Regions from separate parts of the Rhodococcus daqingensis genome, predicted to be linked through region 1. Evidence: riboswitches for the same ligand, from Rfam matches in the RefSeq annotation. Region 1 holds a riboswitch; each other region holds the start of a gene.
What was found. Region 1 has a riboswitch for S-adenosylmethionine ahead of ACFQS9_RS25860 (aminotransferase class V-fold PLP-dependent enzyme). Riboswitches for the same ligand answer to the same signal wherever they lie in the genome.

Region 1 (6,558 bases):
GCGCCGATGTCGGCGATGAGCCCGGCCAGCCCCGGCGCCGTACCCACATAGGAGATCGAATCGGGCACCCGGGCACCCCGGAGCCCACCATCGAGCAGGGCCAGTTCCCTTCGCGCGGAACGCGAATCGTCACCGAGGAGCACCTCGACGTCGAGCAGCACGGTGACCGAGTCCGGGTCCCGGCCGTCGGCCGCGACCTCCGCCCGGATCCGGTCGCGCTGCTGCTGGGCCCCACGGAGGTCGTGGGCGCGGATGCGGACCACGGCGCCGGGAACCGCGGCCAGGTCGAGCTGCGCAGCGGGGTCCGCCGGCGCGGTCAGGTCCACCCAGTAGTCGGTGAGCCCGAGCGGAATCCGGAAGTCGGTGTGCGCAGCGGACGCCGGATGGTGACCGGCGCCGGACAATTCGACCGCGACGTGCAGCGGCCGGGTACGGAAAGACGAATCGATGGACATGGGTCTCCTCGAGGGATGCGTACGAGCTGATGAGCTGAGGGCGAGCTCAGCTCAGACACGTGCCCGACGCGGTACGGCAGAGATCCACATGCCGACGGCACCACCGGGCGTCAGTCGCCAGGGTCGTCACGGGTGCCATGGCGCGAGTTTACCCGGCAAGGCCCGGCGCCGGGCGGCGACCGTCCACCAGTTCGCGCAGCGCCACGACCAACCGGTCCACGTCGGCCGCGTGACTGCCCAGGCCCAGGCTCGCCCGGACGGCGCCGTCGGGTCGGCCGAGCCGGGCCAGCAGCGGGTGCGCGCAGAAGCGGCCGTCACGCACCCCGATGCCGTGCCGGTCCGAGAGGTAGCTCGCCACCTCGCGTGGCGCGTAGCCGTCGACAGTAAAGGTGACGATGCCGACCGAATCCGGTGAGTCGGACCAGATCCGGAGCAACTCGACGCCGTCGATCCCGCGCAGCCCGTCGACGAGCCGAGCGCACAGGACTCGCTCGTGGCGCTCCGACGCGTCGGCGTCGAGCCCGGCCAGGGCCGAGCAGGCCGCCGCCAACGCCGCGACGCCGAGCACGTTGGGAGTGCCTGCCTCGTGCCGCTGCGGGGCGGGCGCCCACTCGACACACCCCGACGAGACGTCGCGGGTGGCGCCGCCGCCGACCAGGTACGGCTCGGCGGCGTCCAGCCAGTCCCGCCTGCCGATGAGCGCGCCCGCCCCGAACGGCGCGTACAGCTTGTGACCGGAGAAGGCCAGGTAGTCGACGCCGAGCGCGGCGATGTCCACCCGCCGGTGCGGCAGCAACTGGGCCCCGTCGACCAGGATCCGCGCCCCGCAGGCGTGTGCGACCTCGGCCAGCCGCGCGATCGGCAGCACCTCACCGGTGACATTGGAGGCGCCGGTGACGGCGAGCAGCGCCGCAGGCTTGCTGCACAGTTCGGCGACGATCCGCTCCACCGTCTCGGCGACGGTGTCTGCGGACCGGACGATCCGCGCGCCGTTCTTCTTCCAGGGCAACAGATTTGCGTGGTGCTCGATGTCGAGGACGACGGTGTCGCCGGGCACGCAGCCGGCGAGCAGGTTGAGCGCATCGGTGGTGTTGCGGGTGAACACCACCACGTCGTCCGCGCGGGCCCCGACGAACCCGGCGACCACGTCGCGGGCCCCCTCGTAGCTGGCGGTGGACACCTGCGAGGCGTACCCGGCGCCCCGGTGCACGCTGGCGTAGTACGGCAGCAGCTCCTGTACCCGCTCGGTGACCTGCGCCAGCGCCGGCGCGCTCGCCGCGTAGTCGAAGTTCGCATAGGTGCAGGTCCCGCCGCCTGCCAGCGGGACGGTCAGGTCGGCACCCGAGACCGCGGCGAACGGCCGGTCGGCAGAGCAGCCGATGGCGGGGCGAACAGCAGCGGCGGTGAGAACAGCAGTCATCAGACATCCCTCGGTCAGGACCCGTGTGCTTGTGGAAGACAACGAGCCCGCGCTTGCCGGGTCCGGTGTTGGACCGCAGCCAGGTCGTCACCCGGGGCACCCCACCGCGGTGGAGGGTTGCCGGCCAGCAAGCCGGGGCTATCTGCTGGCACTCATGACCTACGGCGAGGATGGCAGTTCGGTCCGGACGTTGTCAACCGCGTGAACCGGCTCGCGGTTGCGCGAGCCGGTTCACATCGTCCGATCCAACCCTTTCTTCCACTCGAAAATCCTTGGCCCGGAAAGTGTCTGACAATCGGCTCGGCGGCAAGCACTAGCAGGCGGCGAGGAGCATCACCGGCGCGTAGGGCTCCACCCGGACGCACGGCACTCCCAGCGCGCGCACGTGCTGCACCGCCGCCGCGTCGGCGGCCGAGCAGATCCCGTCGAGCACGTCCTCGGTGGCGATCGCGCCGAGCAGGTCGTCGCCGAGCGCCCGCGTGGACTCCAGTCCGTGCCTCACGAGCCACCGCTCCGTCTCGACGAAGGCCGCCGGGGTTCCGATGAACAGCACCCGCCTCGGCGCGGCCGCGACTGCCGTCATCGTCATCGCTGTTCCTCTCCCACAACGGAAGTCACGGATTCCGGCTCTGCGAACATCGCGGCGATGTGGAACTTGATCTGCTCGGTACTCATGACCCCGCCACGTGTAGCGGGTCGCGGATTGGGTGCGTCTGCCACTGCTGTACTCATTCGTGCGCTTCCTCTGCGGTTTGGGATTCGGGGCCGTTTCACTTCCCGGCATGAATCAACTATGGCCCTGGTCCGGGGTTGCGTCTGTCCACCAACTGCCCCTTCTGGCGGATGAACCGGCCGTCCCCCGATCGGAGGACACGCCGGGAACCTGCGCCCGCGCGCGAGCCACCGGAATGCGCGTGGCGTGACCCACATCGATGACGAACTGAGCACAGCATCACACCCGACGCCCCTCGGTTCGCATCATCTGATCAGAATGCTGCGCTATTGACTTCACTATTGACTGCCTTGCCATCGATACGGACTGTAGTTGCGACACACAGCACACCTCGGCACCCCTCATCGCGCCACACAGCCCAGCTATCGGAAGGACGTCAACGATGACCACCCTGGAAGCCCGACCCGTCACCCGCACCCCGCGCAGCGGCTTCGACCACGAACACGTGGTCCTCGAGTCCGGACACCGCTCGGGCCTGCCGATCACCGTCGCCGTGCACTCCACCAAGCTGGGACCGGCGCTCGGCGGCTGCCGGGTGTGGCAGTACCCCGACTGGCAGTCCGGCATGCAGGACGCGCTCCGGTTGTCCGCCGCGATGACCCTCAAGTGCGCGGTCGCGGGCCTGGACACCGGCGGCGGCAAGTCCGTCATCGCCCTGACGCCGGGCGAGGTCCTCGACGGGGACCGGCGCCGCGCGGCCATGCTCGACCTGGCCGACATCGTCGACGGGCTCGGCGGCAGCTACCGGACCGCGGAGGACGTCGGCACCAGCGCGGCCGACATGCAGATCGTCCGCGAACGGACCGCGCACGTCTTCGGCCTGCCCACCGCCACCGGCGGGATCGGCGAGCCGGCCGAGCCCACCGCCGTCGGTGTCTACTCCGCCCTGCGCGCGACCGTCGCCCGCGCGTTCCCGGGCTCGGGCCTCGCGGGCCTGCGGATCACGATCAGCGGACTCGGGCAGGTCGGTTCCCGGCTCGCGCGCACGCTCGCCGCCGAGGGCGCCGTCCTCACCGTCAGCGACATCGACGGCGGCAAGCGGGCGCTGGCCGAGGAGATCGGCGCCCACTGGGTCCGTCCCGAGGACGCCGCCGCCGTGCCTGCGGACGTCTTCGTCCCGGCCGGTGTCGGCGGCGTGCTCACGGACGAGGTGATCGACGGCCTCGACTGCCGCGCGGTCGTCGGTCCGGCGAACAACCAGCTCGCGCACCACGACGGCGCGGATCGCCTGGCCGACAAGGGGATCCTGTGGGCGCCCGACTTCGTCGCCAATGCTGGCGGCGCCCTGTTCGCGATCCTGGCCGACGGCGAGAACCGGGGTTACGACGAGGTCCTGACCCGGGTCAATCTCATCGGCAGCACCCTGAGCGACCTCTTCGATCGCGCCGAGCGTGCGGGCATCACCCCACTGGCCGCGGCACACGCGGCCGCGGACGAACGCCTCGGCCGGGGCTGAGACACGGGGCGCCCGGTCCGAGAGACACGCATCCCCGGGCGCTCCCCCGTGGTCGGCCGTAGGGTTCAGGGCACAGAGAACCGCGCCCGCAACGTCTGGAGAAGCCATGCCCGCATCGCAACCCGCGCCCCGACGACCAGCCCCCGACGCGGTCATCGAAGCGGGGCGCGAGGCCCGGCCGCCGCTCGCGGCACCACGGTTCCGTGTCGCAGACCTCCCCGACCAGCGGGGCCGCACCATCATGGTCACCGGGGCCAACAACGGCCTGGGCCTGCGCGCCGTCACCGCGCTCGCCGGCGCCGGCGCACGCGTGGTGCTGGCCTGTCGCGATCTCGAGCGCGGCGCGCGTGCGCTGGAGTCCGTGCGGGCCGCGAGCGACGGGGCCGGGTCGGGTGCCGAGCACGTACTGGTCCGTCTCGACCTGGCGGACCTGTCCTCGGTGCGGGCGGCGGCGGCCGAGACCGCGGCCGCGGTGGAGTCGGTCGACGTGCTCATCAACAACGCCGGCGTCATGGCAGTCCCGAAGGGCACGACGGCCGACGGGTTCGAGACCCAGTTCGGCACGAACCACCTCGGCCATTTCGCGCTGACCGATGCGATGCTGCCGCTGCTCCTGCGGGCCGGCGCGCCGCGGGTGGTCACCCTGGCGAGCATCGCGCATCTCGGCGGGACCATCGACCTCGAGGACCCGAACTTCGAGCGGCGCCCGTACGAGCGCATGGCCGCATATCAACAGTCCAAGCTGGCGAACCTGATCTTCAGCGCCGAACTCGCCCGGCGGGCCGCGGCCGCGGGCAGCCCGCTCGTGTCGATCGGCGCGCATCCGGGCGTGGCCGCGACCAACCTCTTCGACACGATGCTGCCGCCGATACCCGGGCTGGCGTCGCTCACCCGATTCGGCATGCGGATCATCGTCAACAGCGAGGCCGACGGCGCCCTGAGTCAGCTCTACGGCGCGACCATGCCCGACGTCGACAACGGCGACTACCTCGGCCCGGACCGTCTGCGCAGCATGCGCGGGCCCGTGACCCGGTGCGGACGCAGCCACAACGCCCGCGACCCCCGGCTGGCGCGGCGACTGTGGGAGCTCTCCGTCGAGATGACCGGCGCCGACTACGCGGCGCTGCGCGCCTGACGCGGCCCACCGAACTGGGACACCGCGCCGGAGTTCGATTTGATCCAGATCCTGATCTGCGATTTCCTGTGGCCATGACCGCCGCCACCCTGCTCAGCTTCGCGGGCGTCTGCCTGCTGCTCGCGCTCATGCCGGGTCCCGACTCGTTCCTGGTGCTCCGCTACAGCATCGGCGGCACCCGCCCGGGCGTCGCGGCGGCCGTCGGGGTGTCCATCGGCAGCCTGTTCTGGGCGGTGGTGGTGGCCCTGGGCGTCGCGGCGCTGCTCGAGCAGTCCGCGTCCGCCTACCGGGTCGTCAAGATCGCGGGCGGGCTCTACCTGCTTTACCTCGGGGTCCGCGCCCTGCTCCGGCGGCGGGCGGCGGGACCCGCGTCGACGGGACCGGTCGCGGCCTCGACCGGATCCGCGTTCGGGGCCGGGGTGCTCTCGTGCGCCCTGAACCCGAAGATGGGCCTGTTCTACCTCGCCGTCGTCCCGCAGTTCCTCGACCAGGTGACCTTCGGCTCGGCGATGACCCTGGGCGCGGTCGAGGCGGTGGTGGCGCTGGTGGTGATGGGTGCGTTCGCGGTCGCCGCGTCGCGCCTGGTCGCACTGCTGCGCAGGCCCAAGGTGACCGAGCGACTGGAGACCGTCAGCGCCGGAATCCTCGCCGCGCTCGGCGTCGGCACCCTCGCCTCGGCGGGCGGTTCCTGACCGAGGCGGGTGGGAGATTTCATCACGCTGGCCGGGGGCGAGGCCGAGATCGGCGGTCGCGGCCGCCCGTCGGTCGGAAATCAACACCCAGGGTGTCCTTCGCTCCCCCCTGGGTGGCTGGTGACGGCAGCCACCCGGGCGGACTCTGGACGATGCCCTCGGCAAACCCAGAACAAAGGATTGGAAATGAACACCAAGACAACGCCCGCAACGGCGACAACCGTCACGCCCGGTCGGCGAGGTGTGCTGGTCGCACGATCAGCGATCGTCGCGACCACCGTCACGATCGCCGCGATCGGTCCCGGATTGGGACTCGCACAGGCCCTGATGGGCAGGAACCACAACGAGGTCCTGGCCACCTCACGCCGGTGAGATCGCTGTCGTGTGTCTCCCGAGTCCAGCCGGATTCGGGAGTCGCACTGGACGATTCCCTACTGGCGCGGGCGATGGCGCACGATCGTCGGCGCGCGCGTCGTCATTACGACCGCCGGGAAGGGGCCATCGGGGCGAGGCCGAGATCGGCGAGCTCGGCCGCGCCGCGGGCGGCATGGTCGCCGCCGGCGAGCACCCGGGTCCGCGCCGACTGGTAGCCGCAACCGGCGGCATCAAAGACATCGACCGTGGCGAGCAGCCGCTCCCGGTCCCCGGCGAGCAGCGCTTCGGCCCG
Region 2 (6,558 bases), on a different contig from region 1:
AGCTCCGTCGCACGCAAGCACAACGTGCTCGACAAGCACGTCTTCAACTGCGACGTCCAGGAGGCCCGCTGGAACGAGGTCAGCGCGCGCTGGGAGGTGCAGACCTCGCAGGGCGCCTTCACCGCCAAGATCGTGGTCTCCGCCGTCGGCGCGCTGTGCGAGCCCTCGCTGCCGGACATCAAGGGCATCGACGGCTTCCAGGGCGAGATCTTCCACTCCGCGCGCTGGAACCACGACGCGGACCTGGCGGGCAAGCGCATCGCCGTGATCGGCACCGGCGCCTCCGCCATCCAGATCGTCCCGCAGCTGGCCGCGAAGGCGGGCAGGCTCGACGTCTACCAGCGCACGGCGCCGTGGGTCCTGCCCCGCGCGGACCGCGAGTACACCAAGGTCGAGAAGCTCGCGTTCAAGTACCTGCCCGGGTTCCAGAAGCTCTCCCGCACCGGCATCTACTGGATGCGTGAGACCCAGGTCGTCGGCCTGGCCAAGGCGCCGGTCTTCATGAAGCCGCTGCAGTTCGCGGCCGAGCGCCACCTGCGCATGCAGATCAAGGACCGGGACCTCCGCGAGAAGGTCACCCCGAACTTCCAGATCGGCTGCAAGCGCATGCTGATCTCGAACAACTACTACCCCGCGCTGGCCCAGTCGAACGTCGACCTGGTCACCGACGGCATCGCCGAGGTCACGGCCGACGGCATCGTGGACCGCAACGGCACCACCCGCGAGGTCGACGCGATCGTGGTGGCCACCGGCTTCCACGTGACCGACTCCCCCACCTTCGCCGGGATCATCGGCAAGGACGGCCGCTCCGCGGCCGAGGTCTTCGAGGCCAGCGGGCAGCAGGGCTACAAGGGATCGGCGATCGCCAACTTCCCCAATATGTTCTTCCTCGTCGGCCCGAACACCGGCCTCGGCCACACGTCGATGGTCTTCATGATCGAGTCGCAGCTCAACTACGTCATCGACGCGATCAACACCATCGAGCGCAACGGCATCGGCACCATCGAGGTCCGCCAGGACGCGCAGGACGCCTACAACAAGGACCTGCAGGACAAGCTCGCACGCAGCGTGTGGAACAACGGCGGGTGCGCCAGCTGGTACCTCGACAAGCACGGCAACAACACCACCCTGTGGCCGGGCTTCACCTTCCAGTTCCGCAACGCGACAAAGAAGTTCGACCTCGCCGCATACCGCAGCGTGGCCACAAAGGATCTGCCCGCCGTCACCGGGGACGAGATCGCCGAGGAGATCCTCGCCGGCACCGCAGGCGAGAACGACGAGAAGGTTGTTGCACAGTGAGCGATTTCGCCGGCAAGGTAGTGGTCATCACCGGAGCGGGTTCCGGCATCGGTCGCGCGCTCGCGCTGAACCTGGCCGAGAAGGGCGCTCGGCTCGCCCTCTCCGACTTCGACAGCGTGGGACTCGCGGAGACCGTTCGCCAGGTCGAGGCCCTCGGCGCCGAGGTCAAGTCCGACCATCTGGACGTGACGCAGCGCGAGGCCGTCCTGGCGTACGCCGATGCGGTCGTGGCGCATTTCGGCAAGGTCAACCAGATCTACAACAACGCGGGCATCGCCTACCACGGTGAGTTCTCCAAGTCCGAGTTCAAGGACATCGAACGGATCATGGACGTCGACTTCTGGGGAGTCGTCAACGGCACCAAGGCTTTCCTGCCGCACCTGATCGCCTCGGGCGACGGGCACGTGGTGAACGTTTCGAGCCTGTTCGGGCTGCTGTCGATGCCCGGCCAGTCCGCATACAACTCCGCCAAGTTCGCGGTCCGCGGCTTCACCGAGTCGCTGCGCCAGGAGATGCTGATCGCCAAGCACCCGGTCAAGGTGACCTGCGTGCATCCCGGCGGGATCAAGACCGCCATCGCCCGCAACGCGACCGCGGGCCCCGGAGAGGACCTCGCCGTCTTCGCCGAGTTCTTCGACAAGAAGCTGGCGCGCACCACGCCCGAGCAGGCCGCGAAGGTCATCGTGAACGGCGTGCAGAAGGGCAAGGCGCGGGTGCTGATCGGCGCCGACGCCAAGTTCCTCGACGCCTGGGTCCGCCTGGTCGGATCGAGCTACCAGCGAGTGGTCGCGGAGATCGCCGGCCGCGTCCTGCCGAAGGCGAAGTAGCCCGATGGTGTTCCTGCCCCGACCGCTGGTGGCCGCGAACCTCCGCGCGTTCTACCGGGTGGCCCTGCACGCGAAGATGCCGGTGCCCGCGGCCCGCGCCCTGCTCGATGCGGGTTCGCCGCTGCAGCGGCTCCCGCGCGACACCGTCGTGCGGGAGCTGACCCTGGCCGGCCGCAAGGCCGAGCGGATCACGGTCGGGGCCAGCGAACGCCGCACCGCCGTGCTGTACCTGCACGGCGGCGGCTACACCCTCGGATCGCTCGCCACCCACCGGTCGCTGGCCGCGTACCTGGCACGCGAATCCGAGGCCGCGGTGTTTCTGCTCGACTACCGCCTCGCTCCGGAGGATCCGTACCCGGCCGGGCTGGAGGATGCGGTCGACGCCTACCTGGAGCTGCTCGTCGAGCACGGGTACACCGCCGATCAGGTTGCCATCGCGGGCGACTCGGCAGGCGGTGGGCTCTCGGTGGCCACGGCGCGCCGCCTGATCGACGTACACGACGTGCACCCCGCGGCCCTGGCATTGATCGCACCGTGGGTCGATCCCGGTGCCCGCAATGCCCCGAAGGATCGCGATCTCGTGATCAACACGGCGTGGTCGTTCATCGCAGCCGACGCCTACCTCGGCGGCGGCGACCCCACCGATCCGGGGTATGCGCCGCTGCGCGGCGACATGACAGGGCTGCCGCCGACCATCGTGCACGTCGGCACCTCCGAGGTGCTGTACCCCCAGGTGCTGGAGCTGGTGGACAAGCTGCGCACGGCCGGCGTCACCGTCCAGCTCACCGAGCACCCGCGGCTGTGGCACGTCGCGCACCTGCAGGCGTCGATCCTGCGGGAGGCGAACGACGCCGTCCGCGAACTCGGCGGCTTCCTCCGTGCGGCGCTCGAGAGCGCAAGGGTCTAGCGGGCGCCGAGCCATTCGTCGGCAGCCCGCTCCGGATCCGACTCGCCCTGCCGGACCCGCGCCGCCATCGACGCCAGGTCGGCCGAGGTGAGCTCGCCCGCAACGACGTTGAGCGCCTTGATCTGATCCTCGGTCAGCACCCCATTGCGGATCAACGGCACCACGTTCTGTGCGGGTGCCGAACCCTCGGCCTCGAGCTCGGCATCGCTGTAGTCGGACACCGAGAGACCCTCCGGCAGAGACCTGTTCAGCTCGTCGAACACCTCATCGGGGTCGGTGAGTTCCGAGTCCGGCTGAAAGTGGTGCAGCAGCGGCCCCGTGAAGTCCGGCACCACCGTGACATCCGCGGCGCCGAGTTCCTCCACGTACTCCGCGCGCGTCGTCGGGGCGGCCACGTCGACCGGGGAACCGGTGCCGCGCAGGATCTCCGCGTAGATCTCCGCGACGACTTGCGATTCCGCGGACTCGCCGGACCCGACGGTGATCGCTGCCGGTGCCTGCGCCTCGTCGAGCCCGGAGTTGTCCACCGTGCATCCGGCGAGCGCGCACACCGCCGCCACGGCCATCGCGGTCACCGCGGCAGTCCTCCACCGAGCCGTCATGGCGCGCCACGCTCCCTCTCTTCACCCAGCGAATGTCCTCCCTATCGTTACACTCGGTGGCCAGCACCATCTCGAGCGGCCGAGAGATCCGGCTTGTCGACGCCGCAGCAACCAGTCCGAAGGGGACGGGTGCTAACGCCGGAACCGATGGAAGGACGCCATGAGGTTCTCAGCTATCCGCGCTCCCCACTGGATGGGCATTCCGCGGGCTCCACGCCCCCGCCCGATCGTCGTCGCCGCGACGATCGCGGCCGTCGCCGCGCTCTCCGCCTGCGGCGGGAACTCCGACCCGCTCAGCAGCGGCGGTGGCACCAGCTCGGACCCGAACACGATCATCGTCGGGTCGGCGAACTTCCCCGAGTCCGAGACCGTGGCGAACATCTACGCCGAGGCCCTGCGCGCCAACGGCTTCGACGTGCAGACCAAGCTGAACATCGGCAGCCGGGAGACCTACATCCCCGCGGTCAAGGACGGATCCATCGACGTGATCCCGGACTACACCGGCAACCTGCTGCAGTACCTCGACAAGGAGACGACCGCGACCAGCGCCGCCGAGGTGGACGCCGCCCTGCCCGAGGCCCTCGGCCCCGACCTCGCGATCACCACGCCCGCACCCGCCGAGGACAAGGACGCGGTGGTCGTCACCCGCGAGACCGCCGACCGGTGGCAGCTGACCTCGATCGCGGACCTGGCACCCCACTCCGCCGAGGTGAAGTTCGGCGCGCCCGCCGAGTTCCAGGAGCGCCCGGTGGGGCTGCCCGGACTCGAGGCCGACTACGGCCTCGTGATCAGCCCGCAGAACTTCGTGCCGATCGCCGACGGCGGCGGACCCGCCACGGTGGCCGCCCTGTCCTCCGGCCAGGTCACCGCCGCGAACATCTTCACCACCTCGCCCGCCATCGCCAAGAACGACTTCGTGGTCCTCGAGGACCCGAAGAACAACTTCCCGGCGCAGAACGTGGTCCCGGTTCTGCGGGCGAACAAGCAGTCCGAGAAGCTGACTGCGGTCCTGAACGCGGTGTCGGCCAAGCTGACCACCGACGAGCTCGTCGCCCTGAACACGTCGGTGTCCGGTGACTCGAAGACGGAGCCGGACGCCGCCGCCACGGCGTGGGTGTCGGCGCAGGGCCTCGACAAGCCGGTGTCGTAGGCGGCCGGCCGTGATCTCCTTCGAGTCGGTCACCAAGCGCTACCCGGACGGCACCACCGCGGTCGACAACCTCGATCTGGTCATCGAGCCCGAGTCCTTCACCGTGTTCGTCGGGCCGTCCGGCTGCGGCAAGACCACGTCGATGCGGATGATCAACCGGATGATCACGCCGACCTCCGGCAAGGTGATCGTGAACGGCCAGGACGTGACCCGCACCGACGCGGTCAAGCTGCGCCTCGGCATCGGCTACGTGATCCAGAGCGCGGGACTGCTTCCGCACCGGACCGTCGTCGACAACGTCGCCACCGTGCCTGTGCTGCGGGGCGATTCGCGGCGCGCGGCCCGCAAGGCCGCCCTCGAGGTCCTCGAACGCGTCGGACTCGACCCCGCGCTGGCCACCCGCTACCCGTCCCAGCTCTCCGGCGGCCAGCAGCAGCGGGTCGGCGTGGCCAGGGCGCTGGCGGCCGATCCCCCGATCCTGCTGATGGACGAGCCGTTCAGCGCCGTCGACCCGGTGGTCCGCGAGGACCTGCAGGCGGAGATGCAGCGCCTGCAGGCGCAGCTGCGCAAGACCATCGTGTTCGTCACCCACGACATCGACGAGGCCGTGCGCCTCGGCGACCGCGTCGCGGTGTTCGGCCCGCACGGCAGGCTCCAGCAGTACGCCGATCCGCAGACCGTGCTCGCCTCACCCGCAACGGATTTCGTCGCCTCGTTCGTGGGACGCGATCGCGGGTACCGCGGATTGTCGTTCCGGCCCGCCGACGAGGTCCCGCTGCACGAGATCCGCACCGCCGTCGAAACCGAGCTCGCGTCCCTGCGACTCGACCAGGGCGAGTGGGTGCTCGTGGTCACCGACGACGGGGCGCCGCGCAGCTGGATCGACGTCACCGGTGTCGAGGGCATCCGTGCCGGCAACACCCTTGCCGACAGCACCTCCGCGGGCGGTTCGCTGTTCGCCAGGGGCGGCGACCTGAGACAGGCGCTGGACGCCGCGATCTCGTCGCCCTCCGGGATCGGTGTCGTGGTGGACGAGTCCGGCTCGGTGGTGGGCGGGGTGTACGGATCCGAGGTGATCCGCAGGCTCGCGGATCAGCGGCAGGCCGAGGACCGCGCGCGCAACCGGCACTTCTTCAACGGCGAGACGGCCGGCTGATGCGCTGGTTGATCGACAACTTCTCGCAGGTTGTCGACCTCGCGAAGACACACCTCTACCTGGCACTCCTACCGCTGCTGATCGGGCTGCTGATCGCGGTGCCCGTCGGTGTCGCCATCCGGAACGTACCGTGGCTACGCAAGACCACGATGACGCTGGCCTCCCTGGCCTTCACCATCCCCTCGCTGGCACTGTTCGTCACCATCCCACCCCTGCTCGGCCTGAACATCCTCGACGAGCTGAACGTGGTGATCGCACTGTCGATCTACTCGACGGCGCTGCTGGTACGGGCCGTCCCCGAGGCCCTCGACTCGGTACCCGAATCGGTGATCGACTCGGCCACCGCGATGGGTTTCACACCGGTGCGCCGAGCGCTGACCGTCGAATTGCCGCTGGCCGTCCCGGTTCTGATCTCCAGCATCCGGGTCGTCGCCGTCACCAACATCTCGCTGGTGTCGGTGGGCTCACTGATCGGCATCGGCGGACTGGGTGAGCTGTTCACCAAGGGCTACCAGCGCGACTACCCCGACCAGATCCTGGCCGGGATCATCGCGATCGTGTTCCTGGCGTTGGTGATCGACGGCCTGCTCTACATCGCGGGCCGTCTGCTGACGCCC
Region 3 (6,558 bases), on a different contig from region 1:
CGCGCGCACCACCTCCCGCTCGACCTCCGGACCGCACCCCGCGGCGTGCGAACGGATCAGGCTGCGCTGCAACTGGGCGCGCAACTCCGGCGGGATGTGCCGGGTGGCGAGCGCACCGAAACCGGTGGACACGCCGTACACCGGACCGGCGTCCCGCGCGAGCGCCTCGACGTGCGCCCGCGTCGACGCCATGACGGACACCGCCTCGTCCGCCAGGAGCACCGGGGCGCCGGATCGGGCGACGCGCAGCACCTGGTCGGGCGTCAGGGGGCCGACGCCGACCACAACCGGTTCGGGAATGTCCACCGCGGCCTCCTCCGTAGGGAAGCGAGCTGATGGTCACATCCTCCCGCTACATCGGGCGCGGCGCGGGGGAATCGCCGTCAGGACGGCTGACGCACGAGCTCCGGCTCCGATTCCGGCTGCGGACGGACGAAACGTAGGTAGGTGAGGGTGAGCAGGATCAGCCACACGGCCCCGACCACCAACGCCACCCTGGTGTCGGCGGAGAACGCGAGCACGACGATCACGAAGACCAGGAAGGCGATCGCCAGCATCTGCCCGTACGGCCAGAACGGCACCGGGAACTTCAGCGCCGACGTCTGGTCCGCGCTCATCTGCCGTCGCGACCGGTAGTGCGACAGCAGGATCATCAGCCAGACGAAGATCGTGGCGAAGGTGGCGATCGAGGCGATCACGAGGAACACCTTCTCCGGGATCAGGTAGTTCAGGAGGACCCCGACCAGCAGGGTGGCGGTCATGATCACGACGGTCATCCAGGGCACCCCGTTGCGGGAGACCTGCTTCATCACCGCGGGCGCCTGGCCGCGCTGGGCCATCCCGTACATCATCCGGCCGGCGCCGAAGATGTCGCTGTTGATCGCCGACAGCGCCGCCGTGATCACCACGATGTTCAGCACGGTCGCGGCCGGGCCGATACCGAGCCCCTGGAAGATCTGCACGAAGGGGCTGCCGTCGGTGCCGATGCTCTGCCACGGGTTGATCGCCATGATCACGGCGAGGGTGAGCACGTAGAAGAGCATGATCCGGATCGGCACCGTGTTGACCGCGCGCGGGATGGTCCGCTCCGGATCCTGCGCCTCGCCCGCGGTGACGCCGATGATCTCGGTCCCGCCGAAGGCGAAGACCACAATCGCGAAGCAGCCGACGAACCCACCGAAGCCGGTCGCGAAGAACCCGCCCTCGGTCCACAGTTGGCTGATGCCGGTGCCGGTGTCGTGCACCCCGAACCCGAAGATCAGGATCGCGACGCCCGCCGCGATCATCGCCACGATGGCGGCGACCTTGACCAGGGTGAACCAGAATTCGAGCTCGCCGAACACCTTGACGCTGAGCAGGTTGATCGCGCCGATGAAGAAGACGATCGCCAGCACCCAGATCCAGCGCGGCACGTCCGGGAACCAGAAACCCATGTAGACGCCGAAGGCGGTCACGTCCGCCAGGCAGACGACGATCATCTCGAAGGCGTACGTCCACCCGGTCATGAACCCGGCCAGCGGGCCGAGGTGCTTGCTCGCGTACTCGCCGAACGACCCGGACACCGGATTGCTCACGGCCATCTCGCCGAGCGCCCGCAGCACCAGATACACCGCGACGCCACCGATCAGGTAGGCCAGCAGCACCGACGGGCCGGCCTGCTCGATCGCCGCGGCCGAACCGTAGAACAGGCCCGTTCCGATGGCAGAGCCCAGCGCGATGAACCGGATGTGCCGGGAGGTGAGACCTCGGGTCAGCGCCGTGGTGGCGGCTTTCACTATCGGTCTCCCTGCGCGGTGCTCGAACTCGGGCGAATGCCCGGACCTGACGATTCGCCCAGCAGTTTAGCGTTGTAATGCAGGTCACCCGCGGTCGCCGGGCTCGGCCGTACGGCCTCCAGGGGCGAATCGCCGCCCCCTAGCTGTCGACCGCGCGACCCGAGCCGCTAATATCGAGTGCGGTCATGAGTGCCAGCATCAAGCCCCGGCTAGCTGGTCGGCAACCCTCCATCCGCGGTGGGGTGCCCCGGGTGATGACCGGGTTGTCCGAGAAACAGTTCGGATGGCAAGCGCGGGTCCGTCGGGACGGACCCACAAACCGGGCCACGACCCACCGGAGGTTCACCATGTGTTGTTGTCGCAGATAGGACCCATTCTTGCCCCCTGGCGCCCGAACTGCGCCGCTCTCCCCCAAATTCTTGGAGTAGACAACACATGAGCGAGAACACCCCCGCGACCGTCGACCCGACCGCCGCCTGGAGCTTCGAGACCAAGCAGATCCACGCCGGGCAGACGTCCGACGCGACCACCAACGCCCGCGCGTTGCCGATCTACCAGACCACCTCCTATACGTTCAACAACACCGATCACGCGGCCGCACTGTTCGGGCTGGCCGAGCCGGGCAACATCTACACCCGGATCATGAACCCGACCCAGGACGCCGTCGAGCAGCGGATCGCCGCGCTCGAGGGTGGCGTCGCGGCCCTCCTGCTCGCCTCGGGTCAGGCGGCGGAGACGTTCGCGATCCTGAACCTGGCGGAGGCGGGCGACCACGTCGTCTCGAGCCCGCGCCTGTACGGCGGCACCTACAACCTCTTCCACTACACGCTGCCCAAGTTCGGCATCACGGTCAGTTTCGTGGAGGACCCCGACGACCTCGAGCAGTGGCGCGCGGCCATCCAGCCGAACACCAAGGCCTTCTTCGGCGAGACGATCTCCAACCCGAAGAACGACGTCTTCGACATCCCCGGCGTCTCGGCCGTCGCGCACGAGCACGGCATCCCGCTGATCGTCGACAACACGGTCGCCACTCCGTACCTGATCCGTCCGCTCGAGCACGGCGCCGACATCGTGGTCCACTCGGCGACCAAGTACCTCGGCGGGCACGGCACGGCGATCGCGGGCGTCATCGTCGACGGCGGCACCTTCGACTGGACCCAGGGTCGACACCAGAACTTCACCACCCCCGACCCCAGCTACCACGGTGCGGTGTTCGCCGATCTCGGCGCGCCCGCCTACGCCCTCAAGGCCCGTGTGCAGCTGCTCCGCGACGTGGGCGCCGCGGTGTCGCCCTTCAACGCGTTCCTCATCAGCCAGGGCCTCGAGACGCTGAGTCTGCGCATCGAGCGGCACGTCGAGAACGCCCAGCGGGTCGCCGAGTTCCTGCAGGCGCGACCCGAGGTCGTGTCGGTCGCATACGCAGGCCTGCCCTCCTCGCCCTGGTACGAGCGCGGACAGCAGCTCGCACCGAAGGGCGCGGGCGCGATCGTGGCGTTCGAGCTCGCCGGCGGGGTCGATGCGGGCAAGCGGTTCGTGAACGCCCTGACCCTGCACAGCCACGTCGCCAACATCGGCGACGTGCGTTCGCTCGTCATCCATCCCGCCTCGACCACCCACTCGCAGCTGACCCCCGACGAGCAGCTCGCGTCGGGCGTCACCCCGGGCCTGGTCCGGCTCGCGGTCGGGATCGAGGGCATCGACGACATCCTGGCCGATCTAGAGGCCGGCCTCGCGGCGGCGGCGTCTTGACAGTCCGTTCCGAGTCAGACGCCCGTTCGGCGCGGCCTCCGCAGGGACTCACACCGTCCCTCGCGGGGTTCCCGCCGCCGAACGGGCGCCTGACGAGCATCGGCATCGGCCCCCTCGAGCTCGAGAGCGGGGCCGTCCTGCCCGACGTCACCCTCGCCGTCCAGGCCTGGGGCGTGCCGAGCGACACCCTCGACAACGTGGTGCTCGTCGAGCACGCCCTGACCGGGGACTCGCATGTGTCCGGTCCGGTGGACGACGAGCACCCGTCGCCGGGCTGGTGGAACGGCATGATCGGCCCCGGCGCCCCCATCGACACCGACGAGTGGTGCGTGCTCGCCACGAACGTCCTCGGGGGTTGCCGCGGCACCACCGGGCCCGCCTCGCTGGACCCGGACGGCAGGCCGTGGGGGTCACGCTTCCCGGAGATCTCCATCCGCGACCAGGTGTCGGCTGAGGTCGCGCTCGCCGACCTTCTCGGCATCAGCCGGTTCGCGGCCGTGGTCGGCGGCTCGATGGGTGGCATGCGCGCGCTCGAATGGACGGTGGGCCACCCGGATCGGGTCGGTACTGCGATGATCCTGGCGGTCGGGGCACGCGCGACCGCGGACCAGATCGGGACCCAGACCACCCAGATGGCCGCCATCACCGCCGACCCCGACTGGATGGGTGGCGACTACCACGGCACCGGGCGGGTGCCGCGCACCGGACTGGGCATCGCGCGCCGCATCGCGCATCTGACCTACCGCACCGAGGACGAGCTCGACACCAGGTTCGAGAACGCCACGCAACCGGGTGAGGACCCGTGGCACGGCGGCCGATATGCGGTGCAGAGCTACCTCGAGCACCAGGCCGACAAGCTGGTCGCCCGCTTCGACCCGGGCACCTATGTCCTGCTGACCGAGGCGATGAACCGTCACGACGTGGGCCGCCGCCGAGGCGGGGTCGCGGCGGCGCTGGCCTCCACCCCCGTCCCGGTCATCGTCGGCGGCGTGGACTCCGATCGGCTCTACCCGCTGCGGCAGCAGGAGGAGCTGGCCGAACACCTGCCCGGGTCGGACGGGCTGCGCGTGGTGAACTCCAGATACGGTCACGACGGCTTCCTCACCGAAGCGGAGTGGGTGACCGAGCTGCTCGGCGAGACCATGGCGCTGGCCAGGGCGGGCCGCGCGGCCGCGGCCGACAGCGTCTGATCCACGCGGCCGAGGCCGATTCTCGTGATCGTCCTCGGCCGGCACGTCATGTCGATAGCATCTGCGCCGTGCGTGCGTCCGTGATCCACCCCATCTCGACACTTCCACTCCCCACCCCCGCCAGGGCGGTCGAGGCGTTTCCCCCGACCGACGGATCCCTGATCCATGTCCCGATCGGCTCGCTCCTGCTGGAGAGCGGCGAGGTGCTGCCGGACGTCACCCTGGCCGTCCAGTGCTGGGGCACCCCCACTCCGGAGTTGGACAACATCGTGCTCGTCGAGCACGCCCTCACCGGCGATTCCCACGTCACCGGCCCCGCCGACGACGAACACGTGACCCCCGGCTGGTGGAACGGCATGGTCGGCCCCGGCTCCCCCATCGACACCGACGAATGGTGTGTGCTGGCCACCAACGTGCTCGGCGGCTGCCGCGGCACCACCGGCCCGAGCTCGACCGCCCCGGACGGCAGGCCATGGGGATCACGCTTTCCCGCCATCTCCGTCCGCGATCAGGTCGAGGCCGAGGTCGCGCTGGCCGACGCGCTGGGGATCGCGCGATTCGCCTCCGTCGTCGGCGGCTCGATGGGTGGCATGCGAACCCTCGAATGGACGGTCGGCCACCCCGACCGGGTCGGCTCGGCCCTGGTCCTGGCGGTCGGCGCCTGCGCGAGCGCGGACCAGATCGGCGCCCAGAGCACCCAGATCGCCGCGATCACCGGCGACCCGAACTGGCAGGGCGGCGACTACCACGGCACCGGCAGCTCGCCGGACAACGGGCTGCGCATCGCCCGCCGGATCGCCCACCTGTCCTATCGAGCCGAGGTGGGCCTGGACGACAACTTCGGGAACGCGCCGCAGCCGGGCGAGGACCCGTGGCGCGGCGGCCGCTACGCGGTCCAGAGCTATCTCGAGTACCAGGCCGACAAGCTGGTGGCCCGCTTCGATCCCGGCACCTACGTGGTTCTCACCGACGCCATCAACCGGCACGACGTCGGCCGCGGACGCGGCGGGGTCGCGGCCGCGTTGGCGTCGACCCCGGTCCCGGTGATCGTCGGCGGAATCGACTCCGACCGGTTGTTCCCGATGCGCCAACTCGAAGAGGTCGCGAACCACCTGCCTGGCTGCGACGGCCTGCGCGTGGTGCGGTCCGCGGACGGACACGACGGCTTTCTCACCGAGTCGAAATGGGTCACCAAACTACTCCGCGAGACACTGGATTTGGCCCGAATCGACCGCTTCGGGGCCGCCGTCGGGCAACCCGAATCCGGGTAGCGCGAGATTTCTAGATCGCCCTCCTACTGGACGCTCGCTCGATAACATCGGCGCCGTGCTTTCATCAGCGATCAACCCCAGCACCCCCGTCGAGCAGCTCCCGACCGACGCCACCGTCGGGGCTGTCATCGCGGGGCCGGCCGCTCGCGGCGTCGTCGCGTTTCCGCCGACGGACGGGCGTCTGACCGAGATCAGCATCGGCTCGCTGCGGTTGGAGGGCGGCGGCGTGCTGCCGGACGTCACCGTCGCCCTGCAGTGCTGGGGCACGCCGAGCCCGGAGATGGACAACATCGTGCTCGTCGAGCACGCGTTCACCGGCGACTCACATGTCACCGGTCCGGCCGACGACGAGCATGTCTCCCCCGGCTGGTGGAAGGGCATGGTCGGCCCGGGTATGCCTCTCGACACCGATGAATGGTGCGTGCTGGCCACGAATGTGCTCGGCGGCTGCAACGGCACGACCGGACCGAGCTCGCCCGCCCCGGACGGAAAGCCCTGGGGCTCCCGCTTCCCCCTGATCTCCGTCCGCGACCAGGTCGAGGCGGAGGTCGCGGTGGCCGACGCGCTGGGGAT

Region 2: another riboswitch for S-adenosylmethionine. It lies ahead of ACFQS9_RS12145 (ABC transporter substrate-binding protein); the one in region 1 lies ahead of ACFQS9_RS25860 (aminotransferase class V-fold PLP-dependent enzyme).
Region 3: another riboswitch for S-adenosylmethionine. It lies ahead of ACFQS9_RS07240 (bifunctional o-acetylhomoserine/o-acetylserine sulfhydrylase); the one in region 1 lies ahead of ACFQS9_RS25860 (aminotransferase class V-fold PLP-dependent enzyme).

The regions. Positions count from the first base shown of each region.
Region 1 is NZ_JBHTCS010000030.1:309,681-316,238, reverse strand. It holds gene ACFQS9_RS25865 (hypothetical protein) at 1-455, opposite strand, end outside; gene ACFQS9_RS25860 (aminotransferase class V-fold PLP-dependent enzyme) at 604-1,875, opposite strand; SAM riboswitch class IV at 1,920-2,035, opposite strand; gene ACFQS9_RS25855 (hypothetical protein) at 2,189-2,464, opposite strand; gene ACFQS9_RS25850 (Glu/Leu/Phe/Val dehydrogenase family protein) at 2,991-4,064, shown strand; gene ACFQS9_RS25845 (oxidoreductase) at 4,171-5,199, shown strand; gene ACFQS9_RS25840 (LysE family translocator) at 5,274-5,891, shown strand; gene ACFQS9_RS25835 (hypothetical protein) at 6,078-6,263, shown strand; gene ACFQS9_RS25830 (ATP-binding protein) at 6,370-6,558, opposite strand, start outside.
Region 2 is NZ_JBHTCS010000013.1:146,930-153,487, reverse strand. It holds gene ACFQS9_RS12165 (flavin-containing monooxygenase) at 1-1,299, shown strand, start outside; gene ACFQS9_RS12160 (SDR family NAD(P)-dependent oxidoreductase) at 1,296-2,126, shown strand; gene ACFQS9_RS12155 (alpha/beta hydrolase) at 2,131-3,033, shown strand; gene ACFQS9_RS12150 (glycine betaine ABC transporter substrate-binding protein) at 3,030-3,635, opposite strand; SAM riboswitch class I at 3,699-3,789, shown strand; gene ACFQS9_RS12145 (ABC transporter substrate-binding protein) at 3,829-4,785, shown strand; gene ACFQS9_RS12140 (ABC transporter ATP-binding protein) at 4,796-5,941, shown strand; gene ACFQS9_RS12135 (ABC transporter permease) at 5,941-6,558, shown strand, end outside.
Region 3 is NZ_JBHTCS010000009.1:575,228-581,785, forward strand. It holds gene hutH (histidine ammonia-lyase) at 1-300, opposite strand, end outside; gene ACFQS9_RS07235 (amino acid permease) at 384-1,775, opposite strand; SAM riboswitch class IV at 1,957-2,074, shown strand; gene ACFQS9_RS07240 (bifunctional o-acetylhomoserine/o-acetylserine sulfhydrylase) at 2,211-3,524, shown strand; gene metX (homoserine O-acetyltransferase MetX) at 3,521-4,714, shown strand; gene metX (homoserine O-acetyltransferase MetX) at 4,807-5,985, shown strand; gene metX (homoserine O-acetyltransferase MetX) at 6,113-6,558, shown strand, end outside.